One region of the Stenotrophomonas sp. YJH_SMC_29 genome, then DNA from elsewhere that is predicted to be linked to it. Evidence: predicted binding sites of a transcription regulator. Region 1 holds the regulator's gene; each other region holds the start of a gene.

The links. Region 1 encodes FliA, which starts transcription of late flagellar genes. Its sites were predicted from a motif close to TAAAGTTTNNCNNNCNNNGGCCGATAA; they were not measured.
Region 2: the regulator FliA is predicted to act here: its motif matches at 6,558-6,584, upstream of AC5P9I_RS17510 (methyl-accepting chemotaxis protein).
Region 3: the regulator FliA is predicted to act here: its motif matches at 5,054-5,080, upstream of AC5P9I_RS18895 (methyl-accepting chemotaxis protein).

Annotation. Positions count from the first base shown of each region.
Region 1 covers NZ_JCAFUK010000027.1:30,617-40,397, reverse strand. The annotation lists gene AC5P9I_RS20605 (chemotaxis protein CheW) at 51-1,352, opposite strand; gene AC5P9I_RS20600 (ParA family protein) at 1,349-2,131, opposite strand; gene motD (flagellar motor protein MotD) at 2,136-3,152, opposite strand; gene AC5P9I_RS20590 (flagellar motor protein) at 3,154-3,894, opposite strand; gene AC5P9I_RS20585 (chemotaxis protein CheA) at 3,996-5,825, opposite strand; gene AC5P9I_RS20580 (protein phosphatase CheZ) at 5,828-6,433, opposite strand; gene cheY (chemotaxis response regulator CheY) at 6,433-6,825, opposite strand; gene AC5P9I_RS20570 (RNA polymerase sigma factor FliA) at 6,883-7,626, opposite strand; gene AC5P9I_RS20565 (MinD/ParA family ATP-binding protein) at 7,623-8,510, opposite strand; gene flhF (flagellar biosynthesis GTPase FlhF) at 8,497-9,781, opposite strand, start outside.
Region 2 covers NZ_JCAFUK010000018.1:71,296-81,076, reverse strand. The annotation lists gene AC5P9I_RS17530 (Tex family protein) at 11-2,398, shown strand; gene AC5P9I_RS17525 (PAS domain S-box protein) at 2,606-4,795, shown strand; gene AC5P9I_RS17520 (hypothetical protein) at 4,858-5,160, shown strand; gene AC5P9I_RS17515 (DUF5694 domain-containing protein) at 5,247-6,347, opposite strand; gene AC5P9I_RS17510 (methyl-accepting chemotaxis protein) at 6,816-8,639, shown strand; gene AC5P9I_RS17505 (GGDEF domain-containing protein) at 8,636-9,781, opposite strand, start outside.
Region 3 covers NZ_JCAFUK010000021.1:53,872-63,652, reverse strand. The annotation lists gene AC5P9I_RS18910 (bifunctional diguanylate cyclase/phosphodiesterase) at 67-2,826, shown strand; gene AC5P9I_RS18905 (hypothetical protein) at 2,949-3,455, opposite strand; gene AC5P9I_RS18900 (hypothetical protein) at 3,521-3,736, opposite strand; gene AC5P9I_RS18895 (methyl-accepting chemotaxis protein) at 3,835-5,025, opposite strand; gene hflD (high frequency lysogenization protein HflD) at 5,188-5,802, opposite strand; gene mnmA (tRNA 2-thiouridine(34) synthase MnmA) at 5,799-6,941, opposite strand; gene AC5P9I_RS18880 (NUDIX hydrolase) at 6,938-7,399, opposite strand; gene AC5P9I_RS18875 (hypothetical protein) at 7,401-7,874, opposite strand; gene clpS (ATP-dependent Clp protease adapter ClpS) at 7,987-8,313, shown strand; gene AC5P9I_RS18865 (APH(6) family putative aminoglycoside O-phosphotransferase) at 8,393-9,205, opposite strand; gene clpA (ATP-dependent Clp protease ATP-binding subunit ClpA) at 9,344-9,781, shown strand, end outside.

The DNA.
Region 1 (9,781 bases):
CAAAGCGCCGAGCCACTTGCGACTTAATCCCCTCCGTCCCCTTTTTCTGCTCAGCTCAACAGGCGGGTGGCGTCAAGCAGGATCATCGGCCGTTGGCTGACGCGGGCGACGCCGCGGAACAGGTCGTTGGAGATCTGGCAGATGCGCGCGGTGTCGGGCGGCTCGATCTGCGAATCGGTGAGGTTGGCGACATCCTCCACCGCAGACACGCGCAGGCCGATGGTCTCGCCGTCCTCCTCCAGCACGACGATGCGGGTCTGGGCGTCGTCTTCTGCCGCCGCGGCGCCCAGGTGCAGGCCGAGGTCCATCACCGGCACCACCTGGCCGCGCAGGTTCATGATGCCGAGCATGGCCGGCGCAGTGCCACGCAACGGCAGCAGTGGCACCGGCAGCACGACCTCTTGGACCTTCAGCAGTTCCAGCGCGTAGGCCTGGGTGCCGCAGCGCAGGCGCAGCCAGCGCGAGGTGCGTTCGCCGGCCCGGCGGTTCTGTGGATGCGGGCTGTGGGCTGGCTGGTGCGCCTGCGCCTGCAGTTCCTGCCAGGTGCTGGGGCGGTTGCCCGTGGGCGCGTCCATGGCCACGCGCGGTGGTGGTGCGGCGGCCGCCCGTGCCACCGGGGGCGGCGCGGGACGTGCGGCAGGTGCCGACACCGGTGCTGCGATCACGGCCGGCGCGGGCACAGGGACGTCCTCGCCTTCGGCAGCGGCCTCGAACGCGGCCTGCAGCCCGGGGCTGTCGGTGTGGGCGAGGCGATGGCTGTCTGCGGGATCGGTCTCGTAGATCACTTCGTCAGGCAGATCGTCCCAGGTCGGCTCCGGGCCGGCCTGCACAGCGGCGGCGGGGGCAGGCGCGGTTTCGTGGAGGACGTCGGCTGGCAGGTCATCCCAGGTCGGCTCGCGTTCGCTGGCCGCAGCGCTCGCCGCGGCTGCGTCTGTGCCAACGGAGGCGGCGGCCGCCTCGAAGGCGGCGTCCAGCGCGGCGTGGTCCTCGCACGGCGGAGCGGCGACGGTTCCGGTTTCGTAGATCACGTCGGCGGGCAGGTCGTCCCAGGTCGGCTCGCGTTCGCTGGCCGCGGCGCTCGCCGCGGCGGCGTCGACGCCGACGGAAGCGGCCGCCGTCTCGAAGGCGGCGTCCAGCGCGGCGTGGTCTTCGCTCGTCGGGGCGGCGGCGGTTCCGGTTTCGTAGATCACGTCGGCGGGCAGATCGTCCCAGGTCGGCTCGCGTTCGGGGGGCGCTGCGTGCGCCGCGCCTGCCTCGGCGCCACCGGGTGGCGGTTCGGCCGGCGCAGCCGGGGCGATCGCCTCGCCCAGCAGCTCGTCCAGGTAGTCGTCGAGGACGCCGGTGCTGTTCATGCGGCCTGCTCCAGGGCGCGGGCATCCTCGCCGAGGATCCAGTTCAATGCGCGGCGATAGGCGGCCAGGCCGCGGCCCGGATAGTCCTCGCCGACGCTCGGCAGGGTCAGGCCGGCGGCATTGCTGATGCGGGTGTCGATCGGAATCGCGTCTTCCCACACGCGGTTGCCATGGCGGTCCTGCATGGTGCGCAGCGACTCGTTGCCGGCGCGGGTGCGGCGGTCGAACAGGGTCGGCAGGATCGAGATCGGCAACGGGCGGCGGCGCGAACGCTCGACCATCTCGCCGGTGCGGACCATGCCATCCAGGCCGTGCAGGGCCAACGGCTCGGCCTGGGTCGGGATGACCAGGCGGTCGGCAGCGGCCAGGGCATTGATCATCAGCAGGCCGAGGGTAGGTGCGCAGTCCAGCAGAATGTAGTCGTGCTGGCCCTGGTGACGTGCCAGCGCGTTCTGCAGCGCCAGGCCGAGGCCGGGCTGGTTGGCGCTGCGGCGCTCCAGCGTGGCCAGCGCCGATTGCGCGCAGACGTAGTCCAGGCCCTGGATGTTGCTGGCATGGCACAGGCCGGACAGGTCCGCCGGCGGCGTGCCGAACAGTTCCAGCACGCCGGCCGGCGGCGGATCCACCGGCACGCCGAAGGCGCGGCTGAGCGAGGCATGCGGATCGAGGTCGATCAGCAGCACGCGATGGCCGAGGGCGGCCAGTCCGCGGCCGAGGGCGAGGGTGGTGGTGGTCTTGCCGACTCCGCCCTTCTGGTTGGCGACAGCCCAGATGCGCATCGGATTACTCCTTCATTGCCGGGGGAACGGCGGCGCCGACGCGGCTGCCAGCCGGCACCGGCGGCAACTTCACCGGTGCGATGGGGGAGGTGGGGGTGCTGGCCGGAGTTGCGGCGGCCTGTTCGGTGACGGTGCTGCCGGTGGTGCCAGTGGCGGCGTTCAGGCGCTGGCCGAGCGGGTCCACCGAATGCGAGGTGTCGGCCAGGATGATGACCATCACCCGGCGGTTGCGGTTGCGGCCCTGCGCGCTGTCGTTCTCTTCGCGGGGCCGGAACTGGCCGTAGCCGACCATGGCCAGCCGCGAGGGCTGCACGCCCTGGTCGGCGAACAGGTGCACCACGCTGGCGGCGCGTCCGGCCGACAGCTCCCAGTTGGACGGGAAGGTGGCGGTGGCGATCGGCACGTTGTCGGTGTGGCCTTCCACGCGCACGCTGTTGGGGACGTCGCGCAGCACGTCGGCGAGGCTGGACAGGGTCTGCCGCGCGTGTACGTCCAGCGCGGCCGAACCGGTGGGGAACAGGATGTCGCTGTTGATCTCGACTTCGATCCACAGTTCGGTACGGCGCACGCTGATCATGCCGCGGTCGATCAGCGGCGCCAGCGCGGCGGTGAGGCGATCGGCAATCGTGTTGAGCTGGCGCTCGGCACGGGCGATCTGCTCCTGGTTGTGCACCGACACCGGCATGCGCATCTGCGAGGCCATCGACGGCAGCAGCGTCGGGTCGTGCGAGGGCGCCGGCGCCGATGGGCCGATCTTGGTGCCGGACTTGATCACCGACGGGCTGTCCCAGCCGCCGCCCTGCACCTGCTTGTTGCCCACCTGCACCGGATTGATCGTGCGCGGCGCGCCGCCGAAGGCATCGGTCAGCGCGTCGGCCATGATCCGGTACTTGCCCTCGTTCACCGAGGAGATCGCGTACATGACCACGAAGAAGGCGAGCAGCAGCGTCATCAGGTCGGCATAGGGGATCGCCCATGCTTCGTGGTTGGCGTGCTCTTCGTGGTGCTTGCGGCGGGCCATGTCAGTGCAGGAAGCCGGAGAGGTTGGTTTCGATGTTGCGCGGGTTTTCGCCCTGGGCGATCGAGATCAGGCCTTCGATGACCATCTCGCGGTCGCGCGTGTTGTGCGAGATCACGCTCTTGAGCTTGGCAGCGATCGGCAGGAACAGCAGGTTGGCCGAGGCGATGCCGTAGATCGTGGCGGTGAACGCGGCGGCGATGCCGTGGCCGAGCTTGCTCGGGTCAGCCAGGTTCTTCATCACCGCGATCAGGCCGAGCACGGCGCCGATGATGCCGAGGGTGGGGGCGTAGATGCCCATCGCCTCGAACACCTTGGCGCCGGCCTGGTCCTGGTGTTCCTGGCTGCCCAGTTCGATCTCCAGCATGTGCCGCATCGATTCGGGCTCGACGCCGTCCACCAGCAGCTGCAGGCCCTTGCGCAGGAACGGGTCCTGCTGCGCTTCCACCTGCGATTCCAGGCCCAGCAGGCCCTGGCGGCGGGCGATGTTGCTCCACTCGACGATCTGCTGGATCAGCTCGCGGCGGTCGCTGTGCGGGGGGCGCACGACCCAGCGCACGATCTTGAACGCATGCTTGAACACCGCCGGCGAGGTGTGCAGCAGGATCGCGGCAACGGTGCCGACGATGACGATCACGAACGCCGCAGGCGACCACAGGGACGCCAGGCCGGCGCCCTTGAGGATGCTGCCGCCGACCAGCGAGGCCAGGGCGAGAAAGAGTCCAATGAGGCTGAGTCTATCCATGGATCCGGTATCGGCTTGTATGAATGGGACTTGAGACACCGGTAGATCGCGTAACGACGGTAGTCACAGTTTTCGGGGCACCGGGACTGGCCCGGCGAGCGTCAGCGCAGGCCGTCCACATCCAGGATCAGCGCCATGCGACCATCGCCGATCAAGGTTGCACCGGCGTAGCCGCGCAGGCCGCGCAGGGCCTTCGGCAATGGCTTGATGACCACTTCCTCGCGCCCGCGGACCTGGTCCACGACCAGGCCGAAGCGCGCTTCACCGGCCTGCAGCACGACGATGGTCAGCAGGGTCGACGTGGCGGGCGTCACATCCAGCCACTGGCGGAGATCGACCAGCGGCAGGGTGTGCGAACGGCGGTCGAGCACGGCGCGGCCATCGAACCATCCCAGCGACGTGCCAGGCGCGTGCAGCACTTCCATCACGCGGGCCAGCGGCAACGCATAGACGTCTTCGCCGGCCTGCACCAGCAGCGTCGGCAGGATCGCCAGGGTGAGCGGCACGCGGATCAGGAAGCGGCTGCCACGGCCCAGTTCCGACTGGATCTGGATCTGCCCGCTGAGTTCGCGGATGCGCGACTGCACCACGTCCATGCCGACGCCACGGCCGGAGATGTCCGTGACCTGCTGCTTGGTCGAAAAGCCCGGCAGGAACACCAGGTGCAGGCACTCCTCGCTGCTCAGGCGGGCGGCGGCCTCGGGATCGATCAGGCCCTTCTCGCGCGCCTTCGCACGCAGCTTTTCCGGATCAATGCCGGCGCCATCGTCCTGCACCTCGATGCTGACGTAGTCACCTTCCTGCTGCGCGGACAGCCGCACGTGGCCCATCCGCGGCTTGCCCTGTGCTTCGCGCAGGTCGGGCATTTCCACGCCATGGTCGATGGCATTGCGGACCAAGTGCACCAGCGGGTCGGCCAGGGCCTCGACCAGGTTGCGGTCGAGTTCGGTCTCGGCGCCGATCAACTCCAGGTCCACTTCCTTCTTCAGCGAGCGGGCGACATCGCGGGCGACCTTGGGGAAGCGCGAGAACACCTTGCCCACTGGCTGCATGCGGGTGCGCATCACCGCCGACTGCAGGCGCGCGGTGGCGATGTCCAGGGTGGACACGGCGCGGTCCAGCTCCTCGTCGCGCAGGCGGGCACGCAGGGTCTTGAGCCGGTTGCGCGACAGCACCAGTTCGCCGATCAGATTGACGATCGCATCCAGGCGCTTGGTGTCCACGCGCACGGTATGTTCCGCCTCGGCCAGCGGCTTGGCGGCCGGCTTGGGCGCCGGCGCCGGTGCGGCCGCCGGGCGTGGGGCAGCGAGCGGCGCCGGCGCCGGCGCAGCGGCAGGCTTGGCGCCGGGTGCGGCGCCACCGTGCAGCTGGTCGAGCAGGGCTTCGAATTCGTCTTCGCTGATCAGCCCGTCGTCGGCCTTCTTGGCCGGTGCGACCGCGGTCGGGGCGTTGCCGCCGTGCAGCTGGTCAAGCAGGGCTTCGAATTCGTCGTCGGTGATCAGGTCACTGCTACCGGCTGCCGGAGCGGCGGCGACAGGCGCCGCCGCGGTGCCACCGTGCACATCGAACTGGGCGATCAGGTCCGGCGGTGCATAGCCCGGTTCGGTGCCGGACGACACGGCGTCCAGCATCGACTGCAGGTAGTCCAGCGATTGCTGCGCGGCGTCGAAGTGGTGCGCCTGCAATACGGCCTGGCCGGCGCGCGCGGCGCCCAGCGCTTCCTCAGCAGCGTGGCACAGCTCGACCATCGCGGTGACGCCAAGGAAGCCGGCGCCGCCCTTGAGCGTGTGATAGCCGCGGAACACCGCGTTCAGCTGTTCGCCGTCCTGCGGTGCCTGCTCCAGCGACACCAGCTGTTCGCCGAGGCGATCCAGGATTTCCTGTGCCTCGATGATGAAATCGGCAGTGATGTCGTCGGATACCGCGCTCATGCTTACAGCCCCAGATCCGACAACAGGTCGTCGGCGTCGTTCTGCGAGACCGCGTGGCGGTCCAGTCCCTTCAGTGCCGGCCCGGCCAGTTCCGGGTCGGTGCGATGCTGTTCCGGCGGCAGGCCGAGCGCGCCGAAGCCTTCGTGCACGCGGCGGACGATGCCGACCACGCGACGGATGATCTGCCCGGTCAGGTCCTGGTAGCTCTGGGTCAGGGCGATCTCGGTCAGGTTGTGGCGGATGCGCTCGAGCTGTGCGTCCTGGCCCGGCTGCAGGCCTTCGGCGCGCAGCTGCTCGGTCAGGCTGCGGCATTCCTCGGCCAGGTCCAAGGTGCGGTGGGTAGCCTGTTCGGTCATCGCCACCACATGGTCCAGGCGTGCGCAGGCATCGTCCAGTTCACCGGCCTCGCTGGGCACGGTCGGCAATTCGCCCAGGGCCTGCCCGAGCTCGCGGGCCAGCCGCGAGAGGCCGCTCATCATCGGCTGCGTGCGCAGCGCGACCAGCCCGTCGATGCGTTGACGCCAGGCGGCTTCATCGCCGGACTCCAGCGCGTCCAGGGCTTCCTGCAGGCGCAGGGCGAGGGCGTTTCTGTCGACCGTGGTATCCATCAGGCGCTGGCCGCCAGGCGTTCGAAGATCTTGCCGAGCTTTTCTTCCAGCGTCTGCGCGGTGAACGGCTTGATGATGTAGCCGTTCACGCCGTTCTGGGCTGCTTCGATGATCTGCTCGCGCTTGGCTTCGGCGGTGACCATCAGCACCGGCAGGGTCTTCAGCTTGGCGTCGGCGCGGATCGCCTTGAGCAGTTCGATGCCGGTCATCACCGGCATGTTCCAGTCGGTGACCACGAAATCGAACGGCTGGCTCTGCAGCAGCGACAGCGCGGCATGCCCGTCCTCGGCTTCGGCGGTGTTGGTGAAGCCAAGATCGCCCAGCAGGTTCTTGACGATCCGACGCATGGTCGAGAAGTCGTCGACGATCAGGATGCGCATGTTCTTGTTCAAAGCAGAGTTCCTTTGTTGTTCATTCCGGGCGGCCGGGGGCAGCCGCCTCGGGCATGTTCACTCTTCCAGGCCGGCGTCCGCCGCCTCGAAAATCTTCAGCCGTCCACGCAGGCGCAGCACGGCCTGGCCGTGGATCTGGCAGACCCGCGATTCGCTCACGCCGAGCACCGCGCCGATCTCCTTCAGGTTCAGTTCCTGCTCGTAGTAGAGCGAGAGCACCAGCTGTTCGCGCTCGGGCAGGTGGCCGATGGCCTTGCCCAGCTCGCGACCGAACTCGCCACGCTCCAGCACCTGTTGCGGGGTCGGGCCGCCCTGGGCGACGGTGTCCAGCTCGCCCTGGTCTTCGATGCGCGATTCCAGGCTCAGCACCTGGCCGCGCGCGGCGTCTTCCATCAGGCGCAGGTACTCGGGCAGCGGCATCTCCATCGCGGCGGCGACTTCGGTGGCGCTGGCGGCGCGACCGCTGCTCTGTTCCAGGCGGCGGATGGTGGCGGCCGCATCGCGTGCGCGCCGGTGCACCGAGCGCGGCACCCAGTCGCCACGGCGGATCTCGTCGATCATCGAGCCGCGGATGCGGATCGAGGCGTAGGTTTCGAACGAAGCGCCCTGGTCGGCGTCGTAACTGCGCGAGGCTTCGATCAGGCCCATCATGCCGGCCTGGATCAGGTCGTCCACCTCGACGCTGGCGGGCAGGCGCGCGGCCAGATGGTGGGCGATGCGCCGCACCAGGTCCGAATGCTGGGCGATGACATCGTTGGCCGCCGAGCGCTGGACTTCCCTGTACTGGGCTGCGCCTTTCATGCTGCCACCCCACGCTGCTTGAGGATGCGTTCGAGGAAGAACTCGACGCCACCGCGCGGTTCGGTCGGCGCCTGCCAGCGCGCGGTACGGCGTGCGATCTCGGTGATCGCCAGCGCCGACGGGCTGGACGGATAGGCCTTCACCACCGGCTGCTGGCGCTGCACCGACAGGCGCAGCCAGTCATCCTGCGGCACGCAGCCCAGGTAGTTCAGCGAGACGTCGGCCAGGAACTTCTCGCAGACGCGGGTCAGCTTTTCGTACAGCACGCGGCCCTCGTTGGGGTCGCGGACCATGTTGGCCACCACCTGGACGCGGTCCACGCCCCGTTCGCGCGACAGCACCTTGATCAGCGCGTAGGCGTCGGTGATGGACGCCGGCTCGTCACAGACCACCACCACGGTGTCCTGCGCGGCCTGGCAGAAGGTCAGCACGCCGTCGGTGATGCCGGCGGCGGTGTCCACCACCATGATGTCCAGCTCGCGTTCCAGTTCGGAGAACACATTGACCAGGCCGACGTGCTCGGCGGGGGCCAGCTCGGCCATGTGCCGGCGGCCGGACGCGGCCGGCACCACCAGCACCCCGTTCGGGCCTTCGACGATGACGTCGTCCAGCGAGCAGCGGCCGGCGACCAGGTCGGCCAGCGTAAAGGTGGGGTTCAAGCCCAGGATCACGTCGATGTTGGCCAGGCCGAGGTCGGCGTCCAGCAGCAGCGTGCGCTTGCCCATGCCGGCCAGCGCCACGGCCAGGTTGGCCGACACGTTGGTCTTGCCCACGCCACCCTTGCCGCCGGTCACGGCAATGGTGCGCACAGGGCCGAGCGGCTCGCTGCGGGTGGCCGACAGCGGGAAGGTCTTGGTCAGCTTGGCGTACTCACGCGACGGCATGGTTCAACTCCGGGTTGCAGGGCATATCGGCCGCTCGGCGCAAATCTTCAAGGCGAAGTACAAGATTGGCTGCACTGGCCCGGTGCAGGTCCTCCGGAACGTCCTGCCCATCGGTCACCCAGGTGATCGGCAGGGCGTGGTCCACGGCCACCGACAGGGCGTTGCCGAAGCGGCCGGTCTCGTCCAGCTTGCTCAGCACCAGGCCCTGCAGGTTGGCGGCGCCGAAGCGGCGGACCACCTCGTCCATGTCGCCGAAGCTGGTGTTGGCCGGCAGCACCAGCAGGGTGCGGACCTGGCGCGCGGCGCGCAGCCACTGCAGCTGGGCGGCCAGCGCGCGGTCGCGCGGGCCCAGGCCGGCGGTGTCGATCAGCACCAGCTTGTAGTCCTTCAGGCGTTCCAGCAGCTGGTCCAGGTCGGTGCCGCTGTTGGCCTCGTGCACCGCGATACCGAGCTGGCGGCCGTAGCCATACAGCTGCTCGCGGGCGCCGATGCGGGTGGTGTCGGTGGTGACCAGGGCCACGTCACGCGGCGCATGCTTCTCGGCGAAGCGCGAGGCCAGCTTGGCGATGGTGGTGGTCTTGCCGGCGCCGGTCGGGCCCACAAGGGCGATCACGCCGCCTTCTTCCAGCGGGTCGACCGGGGCGATCGGCAGCTTGCGCGAGATCAGCCCCAGCATCAGGCCGCGGCCGCGGTGGGCTTCGGTTTCCAGCGGAATCTGCATGGCCACGTCGCGGGCCAGGCCGGCGTCGAAGCCGTACTCGTCCATCAGGTCCAGCGCGGTGGCGCGCACCGGGCAGCCGCGCAGGCGCTCGTCGGTGAAGCGGTTCATCTCGCGCTCGATCACCTGGCGCATGCCGGCCACTTCCTGGCGCAGCTGGCGGATCTCGGCGTCGTCCTGGGCGACCACCGTCAGCACCGGGCCCGGGGCCAGGGTGGGCGCCGGCGCGGCTTCGACGATGGCATCGGCCAATGCCGGTTCGGTGGCGGCGTTGGCCGGCTGCCCGTCGGCGACGGCAGCGGTCGGCAGCGGCGGCGGCTGCAGCGCCGGCGCCACGCTTTCGTGATGCGCCTCGTGCGGCGGATCGATCGGGAAGCGGGCGCGGTTGGCCGGCACAGCCGCGGCCGGTGCGACGATGGCTTCGGCGAACGGCGCGAAGATCTGCTCCGGCAGTGCCGGTTCGTTGACGGTGGCACGCGCCAGGGTGGCGGCAAAGCCGGTGCTGCCACGGGTCGGCACGATCTCGTCGGCGCTGTCCAGCGTGCGGCCGGTG
Region 2 (9,781 bases), on a different contig from region 1:
ACCTGAAGCAATGCACGACGCCAAGAACGCCCAGAGCGCGCTCGCCCAGCAGATCGCCCAGACCATCGCCGACGAGATCGGTGCCCAGTCCGCCCAGGTGCGCGCCGCCGTCGGCCTGCTCGACGAGGGCGCCAGCGTTCCGTTCATCGCGCGCTACCGCAAGGAAGTGACCGGCGGCCTGGACGACACCCAGCTGCGCAACCTGGAGGTGCGCCTGACCTACCTGCGCGAGCTGGAGGACCGCCGCGCGGCCGTGCTGGCCAGCATCGGCGAACAGGGCAAGCTCAGCGATGAACTGCGCAACGACATCCTGGCGGCCGATACCAAGAGCCGGCTGGAAGATCTGTACCTGCCGTACAAGCCCAAGCGCCGCACCCGTGCGCAGATTGCCCGCGAGGCAGGGCTGGAGCCGCTGGCCGATGGCCTGCTGGCCGACCCGACGCAGGACCCGCAGACGTTCGCGGCCACCTTCGTCGATACCGACAAGGGTGTGGCCGACACCAAGGCCGCGCTGGAAGGCGCGCGTGCGATCCTGATGGAGCGCTGGGGCGAGGATGCCGCGCTGGTCGGTGAACTGCGCACCTGGCTGGGCGAGACCGGGGTGATCCGCGCCCGCGTGGTCGAGGGCAAGGAGACCGAAGGCGCCAAGTACCGCGACTATTTCGATCATGCCGAGTCGCTGGCGAAGATTCCCTCGCACCGCTTGCTGGCACTGTTCCGCGCGCGCCGCGAAGAGATCCTGTTCCTGGAACTGGACCCGGGCAGCGATGCCGAGGCCGGCCACCAGTACGCCGAGGGTCGGGTGGCACGCAAGGCCGGCATCGCCGACCAAGGCCGCGCGGCCGACCGCTGGCTGCTGGATGCCTGTCGCCTCACCTGGCGCGCCAAGCTGCACACGCACCTGCTGCTGGACCTGTTCAACCAGGCCCGCGAGAAGGCCGAGGCCGAGGCCATTGCGGTGTTCGGCGACAACCTGAAGGATCTGCTGCTGGCCGCGCCAGCCGGTCCAAAGACCGTGCTCGGCCTGGACCCGGGCATCCGCACCGGCTGCAAGATCGCCGTGGTCGATGCCACCGGCAAGCTGGTCGCCACCGACACCATCTACCCGCATGAGCCGCGCCGGCAGTGGGAGCAGTCACTGCAGACGATCAAGCAGCTGTGCGTGAAGCACAACGTTGAACTGATCGCGATCGGCAACGGTACTGCCAGCCGCGAAACCGACAAGCTGGCCGGTGAAGCGATCAAGGCCTGCGCCAACCCGAAGCTGCAGAAGGTGGTGGTCAGCGAGGCCGGGGCGTCGGTGTACTCGGCGTCCGAGTTCGCGGCCAGGGAGTTCCCGGGGCTGGACGTGTCGCTGCGGGGCGCGGTATCGATCGCTCGCCGCCTGCAGGACCCGCTGGCCGAACTGGTGAAGATCGATCCCAAGGCGATCGGTGTCGGCCAGTACCAGCACGATGTGGACCAGTACCGTTTGGCGCGGGCGCTGGATGCACGGGTCGAGGACTGTGTGAATGCCGTGGGCGTGTACGTGAACACCGCTTCGGCTGCACTGTTGTCGCGGGTGTCCGGGCTGTCGGCCACGGTGGCCGAGAACATCGTGCGCCATCGTGACGAGAACGGGCCGTTCAAGCGTCGCAAGGAGCTGCTCAAGGTCGCGCGCCTGGGCGAGAAGACCTTTGAACAGTGCGCCGGCTTCCTGCGCATTGCCGACGGGGATGAACCGCTGGACGCCTCGGCGGTGCATCCAGAAGCCTACCCGGTGGTCGAGCGCATCGTGGCCAGCACCGCGCGCCCGATCAAGGCGCTGATCGGTGATGGCAGCTTCCTGCGCGGCCTGAAGGCCGAGCAGTTCACCGATGCCACCTTCGGCGTGCCGACCGTGCGTGACATCCTCAGGGAACTGGAGAAGCCGGGCCGCGACCCGCGCCCGGAGTTCAAGGCGGCGCGGTTCGCCGAGGGGGTCGAGGACATCAAGGACCTGCGCGAAGGCATGGTGCTGGAAGGCGTGGTCAGCAACGTGGCTGCTTTCGGTGCCTTCGTCGATATCGGCGTCCACCAGGACGGCCTGATCCACATTTCGGCGCTCTCCGATACGTTCGTGAAGGACCCGCGCGATGTGGTCAAGGCCGGTGACATCGTCAAAGTGAAGGTGCTGGAGGTCGACGTGGCGCGCAAGCGCATTGCCCTGACCCGTCGCCTGGACGACACCCCCGGCCAGGCCACCAGCCGTCCGGGCCAGCGTGATGAACGCGGCCAGGCGCCGGGACCGCGCCGCGACGCAGGCGGCCAGAACCGCGGTCCGAACCGGGGCCAGGGGGCGGGCGGTCGTCCCGCCCAGTCTGCTCCGCCGGCCAACAACGCCCTGGCCGAGGCCTTCGCCCGCGCCAAGCGCAGTTGAGGATCGTGCCCCCCGTCACGCTTGACTCGTGGCGGGGGACTTGTCGGTTTTCCCCGTGATTGCGCACACTTGCGCCTGAGGGGGGCGTTCGGCCACCCCGCTGTCGCTGGGGAGGGCCATGACGCCAGCACCACCCGTCGCCTGTACCGGCGGCCGCAGCACCCTGCTGCGGTCGGCGCCTGCCTGTGCCGGCAGGGGACCGGATTGATGGCGGGCCAGGGCACCCACGGCAATGGACTGCTGGAGCGCCGCCTGCATGAGCTGGCGGAAGAGCGTCGCCGCCTGGCGATGATCATCGACGGTACCGCTGCGGGAACCTGGGAGTGGAACGTGCAGACCGGCGAGATGCGGGTCAACGCGCGCTGGGCCGAGATCGTCGGCTACCGCCTGGAAGAGCTGGAACCGATCTGCCAGAAGACCTTCCTGAAACTGGTCCATCCCGATGACATCGCGCTGTCGGATGCGGCGCTGGACGACCATTTCGAAGGGCGCAGCGACAACTACGCCTGCCTGCTGCGCATGCGCCACAAGAACGGCCAGTGGATCTGGATCCAGGACCGTGGCCGGGTGTTCGAGTGGGACGGGCAGGGCAGGCCGTTGTGGATGGCCGGTGCCCACGCCGACGTGACCGAGCTGCAGCAGGCGCGGCAGGACGCGGCCGAGACCCGGCAACGCCTGCAGGCGGTGGTCGATGCGTCCGATGAGGTGGCGGTGATCGCCACCGATACCGATGGCACCATCACTCTGTTCAACACGGGGGCGGAGCGGCTGCTGGGCTACAGCGCGGTGGACGTGGTCGGCCAGCGCCGGCTCGATGCTTTCCACGATCCGGGCGAGCTGGCGGCCTGGATGCAACCGCTGGTCGATGCCGACGGCAACCGTCCCGATGTGTTCGAAGCACTCAGTGCGCGTGCCGATGGACAGACCTATTCGCGGCAGTGGACGTTGCTGCGCAAGGATGGCCAGCCCCGCCAGGTGCGCCTGTCGATCAGCCGCATGGACGGTGCCGGGGGCGCGCGGATCGGCTATGTCGGCATGGCCATCGACATCACCGAGATCCTGCAGGCGCGCGCGGAGGCACGATTGTCGGCGGAGAAGTTCGCCGGCGCGTTCACCTCTGCCGCGCTGGGCATGGCGCTGGTCTCGCTGGAGGGGCGCTGGCTGGACGTCAACGACGCGTTGTGCAGGATCCTGGGCTATCCGCGCGAGGAACTGCTGCAGGTCGATTTCCAGCGCCTGACCCATCCCGATGACCTGCAGACCGATCTGGCCCTGGTGCAGGACCTGCTGGCGGGACGGCGCAGCCACTACCACCTGGAAAAGCGCTATCTCGACCGCGACGGCCGCATCATCTGGGCGCGTCTGTCGGTGTCGCTGGTGCGCAACGAGCACGGCGAGCCGCTGCATTTCGTGTCGCAGATCCAGGACATCACCGCCCAGCGCAGCAGCGAGCAGCGCCTGTTCGAAAGTGAACAGCGCAGCCGCATCACCCTGGACGCAGTGGCCGACCTGGTGATCAGCGTCAGCCTGGACGGGCGCATCGATTACGCCAATGCGGCTGCGGTACGCACCCTGGCCGGTGATGGCGCATTGTCGCTGGCCGGGCACAAGGTGCAGGACGTGCTGGCGCTGACCACCGAGTACGCACCCGGCTCGGTGCTGGACGTGTCGGTGCTGCTGGACCCGGAGAGCAATGCGGTGGACCTGCACGCCGACCTGCTGCTGCGGCTGGGGACGGCCACGGTGCCGGTGGACCTGACCCGTGCCTGGCTGCGCGATGACGAAGGCCATGTGCGCGGCGCGGTGTGGGTGCTGCGCGACGACACCCAGCAGCGCGCGCGCCAGCGCGAAGCGCGCCACCTGGCCGAGATCGACCCGCTGACCGAACTGAGCAACCGCCGCGGCTTCGAGGTGCACCTGCAGCAGGCGATCACCCGCGTCGAGCGCACCGGCCAGGCGGCTTCGTTGATGTACATCGATCTCGATCGCTTCAAGCCGGTCAATGACACCTGGGGCCACCTGGCCGGCGATGCCGTGCTGTGGGCGGTGGCCAGCGTGCTGCGCCACGGCGTGCGCGATTCGGACGTGGTGGCGCGGTTGGGCGGTGACGAATTCGCGGTCATCCTGTCCGGTTGCACGCCGCGGCGTGCGGCGCGCATCGGCGGCGAGCTGCTGCAGACCCTGGCCGCGCTGTCCATTCCCTGGGACCAGCACCGGTTGCGGGTCGGAGCCAGCATCGGCATTGCGCCCCTGGCGGGCGGGATGAGCGTGGACCAGGCGGTCGCTGCGGCCGATGCCCAGTGCTACCGGGCCAAGGCGATGGGGCGCAACAACGTGCAGGTGCAGGGCGAGTTGTCCGAACGTCCGGGTGACGATCCCGACGCCGCCGAGGACTGATCTCAGCCTGTGAGAGGACGCGCGCGAATACTGCGCGCATCTCCACTCACACAGGTGACCCCATGAATGCCTGGAACCCGGCTGCGGTACGCATGTTCATCCCGGCCCTGATCGGCTGGTGCCTGGCGCTGGCCGCTTGCCTGCGTACCGAACAGCTGCACGGCGACCTGCACGCACAGGCGTTGCTGCCCGTGTTGCAGCGGGGAGCGTTCGCGCTGCTGCTGCTCAGTCTGGCCTGCACGTTTGCGGCCTGCCTGTTGCTGTGGCGGCATGGCCGCCGTGATCGTGGGCGTATCGCTTCCGGCACGATGCCAGCGCGGCATCCATCAGCACGCGCCGGCATGGGGCGCGCCGGAAGGCAGTGATCTGCGGCAGCGGCCGCTGGAGATGCCCGCTGGCGCAGTGGATGTCCGGGGCGGCGCGGCCCGGCCATGCGCCGGCACCCCGGCCGTCAGCGCAATACGGCGTCCGTACTGACCAGCTGCACATCATGCATCTGGTTGAGGTAGGCCTCGTAGTAGCCCTTGTGCGAGGCACCGACAATGGTGAGCATGCGGGTGCCCGGATGCTGGCCGAGGACGTCGCGCATGTTGGCGACCATGCGCAGGTTGCGTGTTTCCCAATAGCCCAGGTAATTGCGCCCGAAGGCCTCGGGTGACGGCTCGCCCAGGGCCGCGCCGAAGTCGCTGTGGTAGACGGTCATCGCCGTGTCCGCAGCGTTGTAGTTGCGGTAGAGCGCAAGCAGGCCGTCGGGCTTGGACAGGTGGGCGTGCAGCGCTTCGTCGGCGACGAACCGCGCCGTGGTCGCCGGGTTGTCCCAGGCCGCCTGGAGCGCCGCGCCATAGGCCTTCTCCCGGTCCTTCGGGACAGGCGTGTCGGCGGTGTGGTCATCCACCGACCACAGCCGTTCCAGGCCCAGGCGTGCCGCGAGGACGCCGGCGATCATGCCGGCCTCGTCGCGCCTGGCCAAGCGCCTGTCGAGGAACTGCACCAGCTCCGGCGTCAGGCTGTCTGCGGCGCGACGTTCATCGCTGGGCAGGCGCAGCCATTGCACCACGGCCGAACCGTTCTCGCCTGCGGCGAGGAACACGGCCGCGAGGCGGCGGCGCTGGGCCGGTGTCGGGGTTTTCGGCCAATCCGCGAGCAGGCGCTCCATCTCGGCATTGGCGCTGGGAACGTCCAGGCCGGTCGCGGCGTGGGCCGGTGCCGGGTCGATGCAGTAGGTCTCGACACTGTCAGCGTAGCGCGCGGGGTTGCGTCGCATGAAGTCGCATTGCATGCCGGACAAGTTCTCCACCGCGATGGCCGTCGGTTGCCATGCCTGAAGGCGCGCCAGCAGCGGCTCCAGCAGCGGCTCGAGATGCTCCCGCGTGAAGGTCTTGGGCAGGCCGGAGAGATGCGGGCTGCCCAGCACCATCACCTGGTTCGGGGGGCCGGGCGGTGGTCCTTTCAGCAGGTCCGGCTGGAAGGACGGGCGATAGGTGCCGTCGGCGGCAAGCGTGCCGGCGCTGCACAGGCCCAGGATCAGGAGGCTGGCCAAGCGTGGGAACATGCGATCTCCGTGTCAGGTGACGTCCTGCAGTCCGCTGCATGCTGGCCATTCCCCGTGGGCCGGGAATCTCCCGTTGGTCATGTAAACCTTCCTTGCTTGAACGGCATCCCCGCTTTCCGCGTGCGTGAGCGGAATGTGATGAAGATCGCGATTGTCTATCGCATCCCTGCCGTTGCATCTGAAGTTGCGACGGACGTCGCGTAATCCGGCTAAAGCCAACGATCACGTCGCCGATACTCCCTCTGGATCCCGCTCCCGTCGCCCGCTGCAGGACCCCAGGCTGCCCCTGACGGGTGGCCCGCGCTGTGTGTTCCGCCGCTCCCGGATGCAGGCCGCGCCCGCAGCAGGCGTGCTTGCCAGCCGCTCGCGGGGTGCCTGCAGGCACCTGTAGTCCCAAGCAACTGAAGTTGCCGCCGGGCATCCCGCCCGTCGGGTCGCAACCGCTTACCGGACACCGAGGATCAGACAATGCTCATTCCAGGCTTCACGGCAGGCGCGCAGGCGCCGGCCGAGCTGCATACCCGCTGGTCGCCGTGGCGTGCCCTGCTGGGCGCGCTGGCCCCCCATCCCCGCGCCGGCGTCGATGCGGCGGCCGATGCCCGTTCCGAACTCGAGGCGCAGGTCGCGGCGCTGCACCGGGTCCAGGCGGTCATCGAGTTCGCCCTCGATGGCACCATCCTGCAGGCCAACGACAACTTCCTGCAGGCGATGGGCTACCGGCTGGAGGAGATCCAGGGCAGGCATCATTCCCTGTTCGTCGACCCGGAGCACGCGCGCAGCGCCGAGTACCGCGACTTCTGGGCGCGGCTGGGCCGCGGCGAATATGACGCGGGCCAGTACCGGCGTTTCGGCAAGGGCCAGCGCGAGATCTGGATCCAGGCCTCGTACAACCCGGTGCTGGACCGGCAGGGGCGCCCGTACAAGGTGGTCAAGTTCGCCACCGACATCACGGCGCAGAAGCTGCAGGCGGCCGACTCGGCCGGGCAGCTGGCGGCGATCGACAAGTCGCAGGCAGTGATTGAATTCAGCATGGATGGGCACATCCTGTCGGCCAACGACAACTTCCTGGCCGCCACCGGTTACCGCCTGGACGAGGTGCGCGGGCAGCACCACGCGCTGTTCATCGAGCCCGACCATCGCGACAGTGCCGAGTATCGCCAGTTCTGGGAAAAGCTCGGCCGTGGCGAATACGATGCCGGCCAATACCGGCGGCTCGGCAAGGGCGGGCGCGAGGTCTGGATCCAGGCGTCCTACAACCCGATCCTGGACCTCAACGGAAAGCCGTTCAAGGTGGTCAAGTACGCCACCGACATCACCGCGCAGGTGCATGAGAACCAGGCCATGCAGCGCGCCGTGGCGCAGACCCGTGAGGTGGTGGCGGCTGCCAAGCAGGGCGACCTGACCCGGCGCGTGGCCACCGCCGACAAGAACGGCCCGATCGCCGAGTTGTGCGAAGGCGTGAATGCGCTGGTCGAGGCGATGGGCGCGATCATCGGCCAGATCAAATTCGCCGCCGACACCATTGCCGTCGGCGCCACCGAGATCGCGCAGGGCAACGGCGACCTGTCACAGCGCACCGAGCAGCAGGCCGCGTCACTGGAGGAGACCGCAGTGTCGATGAAGGGCCTGGCCGAGACCGTCCAGCGCACTGCGACCAACGCGCGCCAGGCCAGCCAGCTGGCCGGTGGCGCCGCCGATGTCGCCGCGCGAGGCGGCAGCGTTGTGCACGAGGTGGTCGAGACCATGGCGGTGATCAACGCGTCCTCGCGGCGCATCGTCGACATCATCGGCGTGATCGACGGTATCGCCTTCCAGACCAACATCCTTGCGTTGAACGCGGCGGTGGAAGCCGCGCGGGCAGGGGAACACGGCCGTGGCTTCGCCGTGGTCGCCACTGAGATTCGCGAACTGTCGCAGCGCTCGGCCAGCGCGGCCAAGGAGATCAAGCAGCTGATCGATGCGTCGGTGGCCAACGTCGGCGCCGGTACCGCTCAGGTCGAAAGCGCTGGACGCACCATGGACGAGATCGTCACCAACGTGCGCCGGGTCAGCGAGCTGATGTCCGAGATCAGCACGGCCGCGCAGCAGCAGAGCGACGACATCCAGCAGATGAACCAGGCCGTCGATCTGATCGACCAGGGCACCCAGCAGAACGCCGCGCTGGTCGAGGAAGCCTCGGCGGCGGCGCGCAGCATGGAAGAGCAGTCGGCACAGCTGCTGCAGACCGTGGCCAGCTTCCGCGTCCATGGCGTTGCCGGCCAGCCGCATGCGGCGGTGCTGCGCGCGGTCTAGGCGCGGCGGTCGACCTGTTGTTCCCCGGCCTCGACGGCCGGGGCGGCGTGCACGCAGTTGCGGCCGGCATGCTTGGCCCGGTACAGGGCCTGGTCCGCGCGCTCGACCAGGCTGCGCGGGTCACCCTGGTCATGCGCGGCCTGCCAGGCCACGCCGATGCTGATGGTGACCCGGGCCTCGGCGGCGGGCAGGGCAGCGGCTTCCACGGCGGCGCGCAGGCGCTCGGCCAGGCCAAGGGCGTGGTCCAGGCCGTGCGTGGGCAGCGCCGCGATGAACTCCTCGCCGCCGTAGCGGGCCAGCAGGTCATCACCGCGTTGCAGGCAGGCATCGAGGATGGCCGCGACCGCCTGCAGGCGGCGGTCGCCCACCGGGTGGCCGTACGTATCGTTGAGCCGCTTGAAGTGGTCGATGTCGATCATCAGCACCGCCAGTCCCATGCCATGGCGGCGCGCACGGCCATGTGCGCTGCCGAGCGATTCATCGAAGCTGCGGCGGTTGCCCAGTCCAGTCAGCGGATCGCGGCGGGCCAGCAACGCCAGTTCGTCGCGCTCGCGCTGGATCTGGACCTGGGTCAGCACGCTGCGCAGGGCATAGCCGAGCATCGCGCCGATGAAACCCACGGTGGCCAGCGTCGGCTGCAGGCGTGCAACCAGCAGCGCCACCATCATCAACAGCAACGGCAGCATCAGTGGCCCGGCGGCGTCGACAATGCGCCGCAGGTTGCGGGGTATGCCGGGCGCCGGTCGGCGTCGTGTGCTGCCAGCCATCACCGCCAGCGATACGAACAGTGCGCTGATCAGCAGGTCCCCCCAGCCACCGTCGGGCACCTGCGGCTGCCAGGTGGTGATGTAGAGCGCCAGCAGGAAGTAGCCCAGCGCGTAGATCGACAGCGCGCGGAAGAAGTCGCGACGATCGGCATCGTCCTCGGCCAGGAAGCGGATCAGCGCGAAGCAGAACACCAGGCTGTTCTGCACGCTGCTCATCGTCTGCAGGCAGTGTGTCCACAACGCGCTGTTCAATGGCGCCATCGCGCGTGCATGCACGAAGTACAGCAACCACAGCAGCGTGATGATCAACAGGTCCACCGCACGGATCCAGCGGTTGCCGCCACCCGGGCTGGCAGCGACGTAGGTCAGTGGAAT
Region 3 (9,781 bases), on a different contig from region 1:
TCCGCCGCAGGCGCCGTTAACCACTGCGTGCCCCGCTGACGGGCGTGTCATCCGGAGCAAGATCGCGTGGACCAAGGGATCATCGCCAGCCTGCTGCAGCACCCGCTTGCGTCGGCGCTGGTCATCGTCGACCGTGCCGGGCGCCCGCTGGCGGCCAATCCGGCCGCGCGCGAGCATGGCCTGCCGGCCACCGTGGCGGCCTATGCGCCGATGCTGGAAGATCTGCGCCTGATGGCCGCCGATGGCGGCATCGTCGCCTGCACGCTGCCGGGCGGCCCGCGCGGGCACTACGACGGCCACCTGCGTGCGGTGCACGACGGCGCCGGCAACCTGCTGGCCTTCACCCTGAGCATCCCCGAGCCGGTGCCGGTGGACGGGGGCGGGCGCTGGGAGCTGGCGCTGGACAGTGCCGGCCACAGCCTGTGGGACTGGGACATTCCCGGTGACCGCGTCACACGCACGCCCGCGCTCGGCGAGGATGCTGCGACCGGCATGCTGGCACGCGTGCACGGCGAGGACATCGTGCAGGTGCGTGCCGCGCTCGACGAGCACCTGCGCGGGCACAGCGAGCAGTACAGCGCACAGTTCCGTTTCCGCCAGGCCGACGGCCAGTGGCGTTGGGTGCTCGATCGCGGCCGGGTGGTCGCCCGCACCGCCGATGGCCAGCCCCTGCGCATGGTCGGCACGCATACCGATATCGAGCAGCAGAAGCAGCTCGAATCGCTGCTGCAGGAACAGCAGCTGCACCTGAGCGAGGCCCAGCGCATCGCCAGCATGGGCAGCTGGTCGTTTGATCCCAACAGCGGGCATTTCTGGTGGTCGCCGGAACTGCGTTCGCTGCTGGCCCTGGAGCAGGGCGCCGTTCCGGGCCAGCGGCGCTGGCTGAAGCAGCTGCATCCACGCTCCCGCGGCGCGCTGCGCGCGGCATGGCGGCGGTTGTGGCGCGATGGCCGGGCTGCCAACCTCGAGCTGGAGCTGACCCGCGGCCATGAGCCTTCGCAGCACCTGCGGCTGTGGATGCAGCCGCTGCTGGACATGGATGGGCAACCCAAGCGACTGCTTGGCCAGGTACAGAACATCACCGAACAGCACCAGACCGATGCGTTGATCCGCTGGCGCACCGAACTGCTGAACCGGGTTTCCGCGCTGGGCCGCATCGGCGGCTGCGAGATCGAAGTGCAGACCCGCAGCATGCAATGGACCGAGGAGTGCTACCGCATCCATGGCCTGCGCAAGGAACCGATCACCCTCGACCAGGCGCTGGCGCTGTACACCGAGGACTCGCGCAGCGCGTTCGAGGCGGCGCTCGCCCGTATCGCCAACGGCGGCCTGCCCGAGCAGCTGGACCTGTGCTTCTACCGCCAGTCCGGCCTGCGCGTCTGGGTGCAGGTGCTGATCGAACTGGACCGTCGTGACGGCCTGCCGCCGCGGTTCGTCGTCCTGTTCCGTGACATCACCCGCGAGCGTGAAGCCAACGAGCGCATCGAACTGCTGGCCCACTACGATCTGCTGACCGGCCTGCCCAATCGCGTGCTGCTCGGCGAGCAGACTGCCGAGGCCATCGAGGAAGCGCGCGATCGCGGTACCTCGCTGGCGATGCTGTTCATCGACCTGGACGGCTTCAAGACCATCAACGACAGCTTCGGCCACGCCACCGGCGATGCGCTGCTGAAGGCCGCCGCCACCCGGCTGCACCAGAACCTGCGCAACAACGACCTGTTCGGCCGCTTCAGTGGCGACGAATTCATCGTGGTGCTGCGTGACCTGGCCGAGCCGGAGGATGCCGGTCACGTGGCGCGCAAGCTGATCGCCTCGTTGGCCGAGCCGCTGCGCCGTGGCGAGACCACGTTGAAGGTCGGCGCCAGTGTCGGCATCGCGATGCTGGGCGATGCGCAGACCGATTTCGATTCACTGCTGCGCGCGGCCGACGCCGCGATGTATGCGGCCAAGGAAGCCGGGCGCAATACCTACCAGTACTACAGCCAGGACGCGCTGGCCCGCATCCAGCGTCGGCTGGACGTCGAGCATGCCCTGCATGGGGCGATCGAGCGCGACGAGTTCAGCCTGGCCTACCAGCCGCTGCTGCACGCCCACCACGGCGAGCCACCGGCGATCGAGGCACTGTTGCGCTGGCACCGACCCGGCATCGGCTACTGCAGCCCGGCCGAGTTCATTCCCATTGCCGAAAAGTGCGGCGAGATCGTGCGCATCGGCGACTGGGTGCTGAACGAGGCCTGCCGCCAGGCAACCGCGTGGGATCGTGCCGGACTGCACTTTGATCGCATCGCGGTCAATGTGTCGGCGGTGCAGCTGCGGGATCGCGGCTTCGCCGAGCGCGTGATCGAGATCTGCCATGCCCATGGCTGGCCGCCGCAACGGCTGGAACTGGAGCTGACCGAGTCGGCGCTGATCCGTGACACCGACATCCTGCGCCACTGCTTCGACGTGCTGGAGCGGCACGGCGTGCCGCTGGCGGTGGACGACTTCGGCACCGGCTTCTCCAACCTCAATTACCTCAATCGCTTCCCGGTGGGGCGCCTGAAGATCGACCGCAGTTTCGTGCAGGGGATGCTGCATGATTCGGGCACGGCCGAAGTCACCCAGGCCATCGTCCACCTGGGCCACGCGCTGGGCATGAAGGTGGTGGCCGAAGGCGTGGAAACCCACCAGGAAGAAGACATGCTGCGCCGCCAGGGCTGCGACGAGATCCAGGGCTACCTGTACTCGCGCCCGCTCAGCCCGCGCGATCTGGCGCAGTGGCTGCGCCAGCAGCGCCCGGCGCCGATGCGCACCGACGCCAGCGGCGAAGCGGTGCTGGTGCGCTGACGATCTGCGCTGGCAGATGCCGGCCCGGTGTGGCCTGACTCTGGTGCGCCCGGCTCCGGTGGGTGCCGGCCGTCGGTCGGCACGGATGCGCGGGCGCGCGACCATCCACGCACGGCGTGGCCCTACCTGGGAAACTCCGCCTTCAACTGCATGCGCAGGGCCTCGACGACGGCCGCGTAGCGCCGCTTCTGGACCAGGTAGCTGGCCAGGAACAGCGGCAGTACCAGCAGCATCGGCGCCACCATCGGGCGCATCGCCACCAGCGGCAACAGCAGCAGCGACAGGATCGCCACGAACCAGCTGCACAGGCCCGTCACCCGCACCTCGTGCCGTCGCGCGTTGAGTACGATGCGACCGCGCATCACCGGGAAGTAGCGCAGGCCGAAGCTCGGCGCGAAGCTCTCGCGGAACGCCATGCTGCCATCGGGCAGCGCATGGAAAGCCAGTCGCAGCCACTTGTCCTGTGGCAGGTCACGTTCCAGGCTGCCCAGCGAAAGGCGGGCCTGCATGGCCGGTGACGCCGCAATGCGTTCGTTGAACAGGGTGATGCCCCAGCTGAAATAGCCGGCCACCCAGGCCATCAGAAGGACCGTTTCGATCAGGAGTACTGCGATCAGGGCGATGGCCATCGGTCTTCCATGAACGGGACCGGTGGATCATGCCATGCGCGACGGCCATCACGCAGGACGCGGATCTACTTCAGGGCTTCGCCATCCAGCCCCAGGTCCCATGCCAGTCCCAGCAGTTCATCGTCGGCTCGGGAGGGGGGGGGGCGCGCATCGGCCAGGTGCTGCAGTTCGAGCAGTTCCTCGCGGGCGACGTCTTCCAGCTGCTGCAACTGCTCACGCACGCTCGCGTTGCGCGGGCGCTCGGTGTCGGTGAGGGCGGGCAGGGCGCGGATCAGGGTCATGGTGCGCGTACAGGATGCATCCAACGGCGGGTCACAGGCAAAGGCCCCGGGCGAACCGGGGCCTTGCGGGCTGCCGGCGAGGGCAGCGGACATCAGGATCAGAACAGCTCGACGGTGCCGGCGCCCATGCTCTGCTGGGCGACCGGCTTGTGCGGCGGGCGTTCCCATTCGCTGCGCAGCTCGCGCAGGCGGTTGCCGGTGCGCTGCAGGGCGCTGGCAATCTCTTCGTCGAACACGCCGCCGTTGCGGTGCAGCAGCTCCTGCAGGGCCACCGCTTCGCGATTGATGGCGGTCAGGCGGTCCAGGTGGGTGTGCACGCCGCCCAGGGCCTGGGTGGCGATGTCTTCGAACTGCAGGGCGCGCACGGCTTCGGCCACGCTGCCATCGATCGCACGGGCGCACTCGGACACTTCGCGCATGCCGTCGCCGAGCGAGGCATTGATCTGCGCGACATTGTCGAGCATTGCCGCCGCTTCCTGGCGCGCTTCGCGGGAGCGGTCCATGTCACGCGAGGCCATGTGCGAGACCGTCTCGCGCACCTTGGCAATGGCGTCCTTGGAGCTGTGCGCCAGCTTGCGGATCTGCTCGTTGAAGGTGGTCGAGCGTTCGGACAGGTTGCGCACTTCGTCGGCGACCACGGCAAAGCCACGACCGGCTTCACCGGCACGCGCCGCTTCGATGGCCGCGTTCAGCGCCAGCAGGTTGGTCTGGTCGGCGATCGACTTGACGTCTTCCAGCAACGCGAAGATGCCATCCAGGTGCTGCGCCATCTGGTCGATGTGCTGCACGGTGGTGCTGCTCTGGCCGCTGACCTGTTCCAGCGCTTCCACCAGCTGTTCCATGCGATGGCTGGCGTGCTGGGCGAAACGGGCGACGTCGAGGCCGGCATTGCCTTCATCACCGGCGCGGTCGACGATGCGCGACAGGGCCTGGCTCTGCTGGCGCGACTTGCGGTTCATCGCATCGAAGCTGCCGCCGAGGCTGGAGACGGCCTGGCGGATCAGGTCACGGGCGCGTTCCACTTCGCCACGCGAACCGTCGATCTCGTTGCCGACGAAGTTGCGCAGCTCGGTCAGCAGCTGGTCCTGTTCGCGCAGGACACGGGCGTGCTCGGGGGAGCGATGTGCCTGGGCGCGGGTGGTCCACCACGCAAAGCCGAGCCAGCTCAGCGTCATCGTGGTCAGGATCGCCCAGCGCAGGGCGGCCGGCCATTCGAAACCGATGGCGAAGGGGAGCAGCAGGGTCAGAGCCAGGGGGGCGGCCAGACGGATGAAAATGCGTGAGTACATGGACGTTCTCGGGAGGTGCACGGAGGATGTATCGGCCGTACCCCCTTTCTCTTTAACGTCGATGTGCCTCGAAGTGCATTCTGAATGCGCCGGTTTTACGGCGCCCTGGCGGCCTCGGGGTCGGATCCCTTTTCCATGGAAAAGGGCTCTGACCCCACACCCTCAGGCCAGCAGGCGGTCCACGGCCTCGATCATCGCCTTTCGCCCGAACAGGAAATCCCAGTAGCTGCCACCCAGCTGCCGCCAGAGCACCGCCGCGCGCACCGCGGCCAGCAGCAGGGCGCGGATCTCCGCCACCACGCCGGCCTGGCCCAGGTAGTGCGGGTTGCCCTGGACCATCACCCGCGGCTTGAGGTGGCTGATGGTGTCGGCGTACAGGCCGCCCAGGCTGGCGAGCACGTCCGGGTGACCGCTGTCACCCAGTTCGGCGGCCTGGCGCTGGGCGCGCTCGATGCCGGAGGCGACCTTGTTCACGGTCGCCCCGTCCTGCACGAAGCGGCGCTCCAGCTGCAGCACCGACAGGGCCAGCTTGGGCAGGATCGGGTCCTGGCCCTGGCTGCGGAAGTAGTTGTGCAGCAGGCGCAGCCCCGCCTTCAATGCATGGCGGTCACCGAACACCGCCTGCGGCGAGGACGCATCCACGCGGAACACGCTGTCCACGGCGGTGCGTACGGCGGCGGCGTCGGAATGGCCGGTATCGGCGATGCGGCGGACCTGCTGCAGGGCCTGGGCAATGCCGGCCAGGGCCAGGACGCGGTCGTCGACAGTGAAACTCATGCAGCGATTACCTCAAAAGGGGAGGGGGTGGTGCGCAGGCGCTCTTCCAGCGGCGCATCGGTGGCGGCGATCACCGCGCCACCCAGGCACACGTCACCGTCATACAGCACCAACGATTGACCGGGGGTAACGGCGCGCTGCGGGCGCGCGAAGGTGACCAGCACGCTGCCGTCATCCAGCACCTGCACCGTACAGGGCTCATCGGGCTGGCGGTAACGGGTCTGGGCAGTACATTCGAAGCGCCGCGCCGGCGGCGCGCCGGCGATCCAGTGCGCGCGTTCCGAACGCAGGCGCCCGGACAGCATCCACGGGCTGTCGCGGTCCTGGTCCACGTACAGCACGTTGCTGGCCACATCCTTGCCGACCACATACCACGGTGCAGCCGGGCGGCCACGCACGCCGCCGATGTTGAGGCCCTCGCGCTGGCCCAGCGTGAAATAGAACACGCCCGGATGCTCGGCAATCACGCTGCCGTCGGCCGGGTCGAGGATCTGGCCCGGCTTGGCCGGCAAATAGCGTCCAAGGAACTCGCGGAAATCGCGCTCACCGATGAAGCAGATGCCGGTGGAATCCTTCTTGGCGTGGGTCGGGAGGCCAACGTCGCGCGCGATCCGGCGCAGGTCGCTCTTTTCCAGGTCGCCGATCGGGAACAGGGTGGCCGCCAGCTGCTCCTGGCCCAGCTGGTGCAGGAAGTAGCTCTGGTCCTTGGAACGGTCGGCGCCGCGCAGCAGCAGCCACTGGTGGCCGCGCTGGGTCACCCGGGCATAGTGGCCGGTGGCGATGCGCTCGGCGCCCAGCTCGCGGGCAGCATCCAGGAAATGCTTGAACTTCACTTCGCGGTTGCACAGCACGTCCGGGTTCGGCGTGCGGCCGGCCGCATACTCGGCCAGGAAGTGCTCGAACACGCCCTGCCAGTACTCGCTGGAGAAGTCGCGGAAGTGGAACGGGATGCCGAGCAGGCCGCAGACCGCCACCGCATCGCGGCGGTCGTCCTCGGCGCGGCAGTCACCGCTGCCGTCGTCGGCCCAGTTCTGCATGAACAGGCCAGCCACGGCCTCGCCCTGCTGGACCAGGCGCCAGGCGGCGACCGAGGAATCGACGCCACCGGACACGCCCACCATCACGCGCGGAGTGCTCATGCGACCTCCCGGACCAGTGAAAGCGGATGGCGCTGGCCACCCAGGTAATCGGCCACCACCTGCCATACCAACGGGCTGCGCTGGCGCGCGCCGGCGGCCTGCAGCTCGGCCGGGGTCAGCCACAGTGCACGGTCGATGCCGGTGTCCAACGGCTGCGCCGGGTCGTGCGAGACCGGGCGCGCCGCGTAGCAGAAGCGCAGGAAGGCAGTGCCGTCGCCGGCGGTCCACTGGTAGCAGCCGATGAAGTGGGTCAGCTGCACGGTCCAGCCGGTTTCCTCGCGGGTCTCGCGCAGGGCAGCCTCGGCCAGGCTTTCGCCCGGCTCGAGGTGGCCGGCCGGCTGGTTGAGCACCGGACGGCCGTCGATGGTCTCTTCAACCAGCAGCACGCGGCCGCCGTCGACCACCACCGTGGCGACGGTGGCGTGCGGTGCCCAGCGCGGGTCCGGCGTGGCGTTCAACTCAGAACTCGTCCTTCTTGGTCAGTTCCAGCTCCATTGCGTCGGCGGTGCGGATGGCCGCATCGATGGCGTCGCTGAGCTGGTCGGGGGTGGCATCGGCGTCGATCTTCACCACGAACATGGCGGTGGTGTCCTGCTTCACCCAGCCGCCCATCTTGGCGTCCTGCGAATCTTCCAGCAGGCGGTTGGCCACGGCCACCGGGAACTGCTTGGTCTTGGCACTGTAGGCCGGCGACCAGATCTCGCGGATGTTGTGGCTGCCGAAGTCTTCCACCGCCGAGCGCACGTAGACCATCTGGGTGCGGTCACCCTCGACGTCGAAGACCATGCGGTAGTCGCCATCCTCGTCGACCTCGTAGGTGTAACCCAGCTTGTCCAGGTGGCGGGCCACGGACTTGTCGGCCTGGGGTGCGGCGGTGGCAGCACCGGCAGCGGCCAGGGTGATCAGCAGGGCGGGCAGAAGGGTCCTTTTCATGAAGATCCTGTGAAGCAGTGTTGAAAGAAGCTGCAATTGTGACGTTGGGCGTGCGTGCCGTCCAATCCGCGGCGGGCCGACGCAGGCGCGGTGCAACCTCTATAATGGGTGGATGCCCCATGAGTCCTCCCCCGATTCCCATCACGAGCACGGCGTTGCCGTGGAGCCCGCGCGCCCGGAAGTGGCGCCGCCGCCGTTCTACCAGGTGATGCTGCTCAACGACGACTACACCCCGATGGATTTCGTGGTGGATGTACTGCAGCAGTTCTTCAGCATGGACCTGGACAAGGCCACGCAGGTGATGCTGCACGTCCATACCCGCGGCCGCGGCGTCTGCGGCGTGTTCACCCGCGAGGTCGCCGAGACCAAGGTTGCCCAGGTCAACGAGTATTCGCGGATGAACCAGCACCCGCTGCTGTGCACGATGGAAAAGGCCTGACCGGCTGCCGATTCTCGTCCGGGCACATCGATCCCGGATGGGTGTGCCCACCAAGGTGGGCACCTGCCAAGCGCGGGTCTCACCTCTCCGCCAGCGCCTCCAGTGCCATCCGCGCCACCGCCTCGTCGATGTCGGCGGGGTCGCCATCGTCCCGGAACCACACGGCCGACAGTGCCGCGCTGGCGGCGATCCAGCGCAGCAGGCGCGCCCGTTCCAGCCCAGCCAGCGCGCTGACCTGTTCCAGCCGGGCGGCAAACCGCTCCGGCCGCGTGGCCACGTGGATGCCCGGGCCGCACAGATCCGGATTGCTGAACAACGTCGTGTAGTCGAACGCGCGGTCACCCAGCAGCCGTTTCGGATCGATCGCCAGCCAGCCGCGCGCACCAAAATCCAGCACGTTGTCATGGTGCAGGTCGCCGTGCAGCGGCCGGATCTCCTGTTCTTCCTGCAACACCCTTCCTGCCAGTGATCTGCACTGTTCCAGCAGTGGCGGCAGCGCGGCCCTTGGCTGCAGCAGGTCGGCGAACCATCTACGCAGGCAGACCAGGTCTGCAGGCGGCGCGCTCCGTGGCCGGTGCAACCGCTGCAGGACCTGGCACAGGATCGTGGTACAGGCGTCATCGGCGCCATCGATCGAGCGTTGCCGCAGCGACTGACCGCTGGCGCGCTCGATCAGGATCGCCGGCCCCTCGTGGGCCAGCAGGCGGGCAGCGCCATCGCCGTCCCACCAGCGCAGCAGGCGATGGCTGTTCTGCTCCTCGGTTTCGCCGGCAATCTTCAGCATCGCCGGCTCGCCGGCGGCGGTCAGCACCGGCCAGAGCCGGGCGTGGGGCGTACGGATGGCCGGGCCGTCACGCCGCAATCGCCAGCGGCTCAGGTAGGGTTCGCTCATGCCGGTTGTACGATCCTGGAGTGAATGAAGATCAAGCGATCTGCAGTGCTAACGCCATCTGAACGCAGCAATCCGCTAGGGTGATGGAAATCGCGTAGTCAGGCCGCATATTGTTCCCATCTGCCGCCGGAGTAATCCATGTTCAGCAAAGACCTCGAACACACCATCGGCCAGTGCTACAAGCGCGCCCGTGAGGCCCGGCATGAGTTCATGACGGTCGAACACCTGCTGTTGGCACTGCTCGACAACCCGTCTGCCCAGGCCGTACTGAAGGCCTGTGGTGCCGACGCCGAACGCCTGCGCCAGGAGCTGGAGCAGGCCATCGAGGCCTCCGTGTCCCGCCTGGCCGAAGATGACGGCCGCGATACCCAGCCGACGCTGGGTTTCCAGCGGGTGCTGCAGCGGGCCGTTTACCACGTGCAGTCCTCGGGCAAGAAGGAGGTCACCGGCGCCAACGTGCTGGTCGCCATCTTCGGCGAAAAGGACTCCCATGCCGTCTATTACCTCAACCAGCAGGATGTGACCCGGCTGGATGTGGTCAATTACCTGTCCCACGGCATCGCCAAGCTGGGCGAG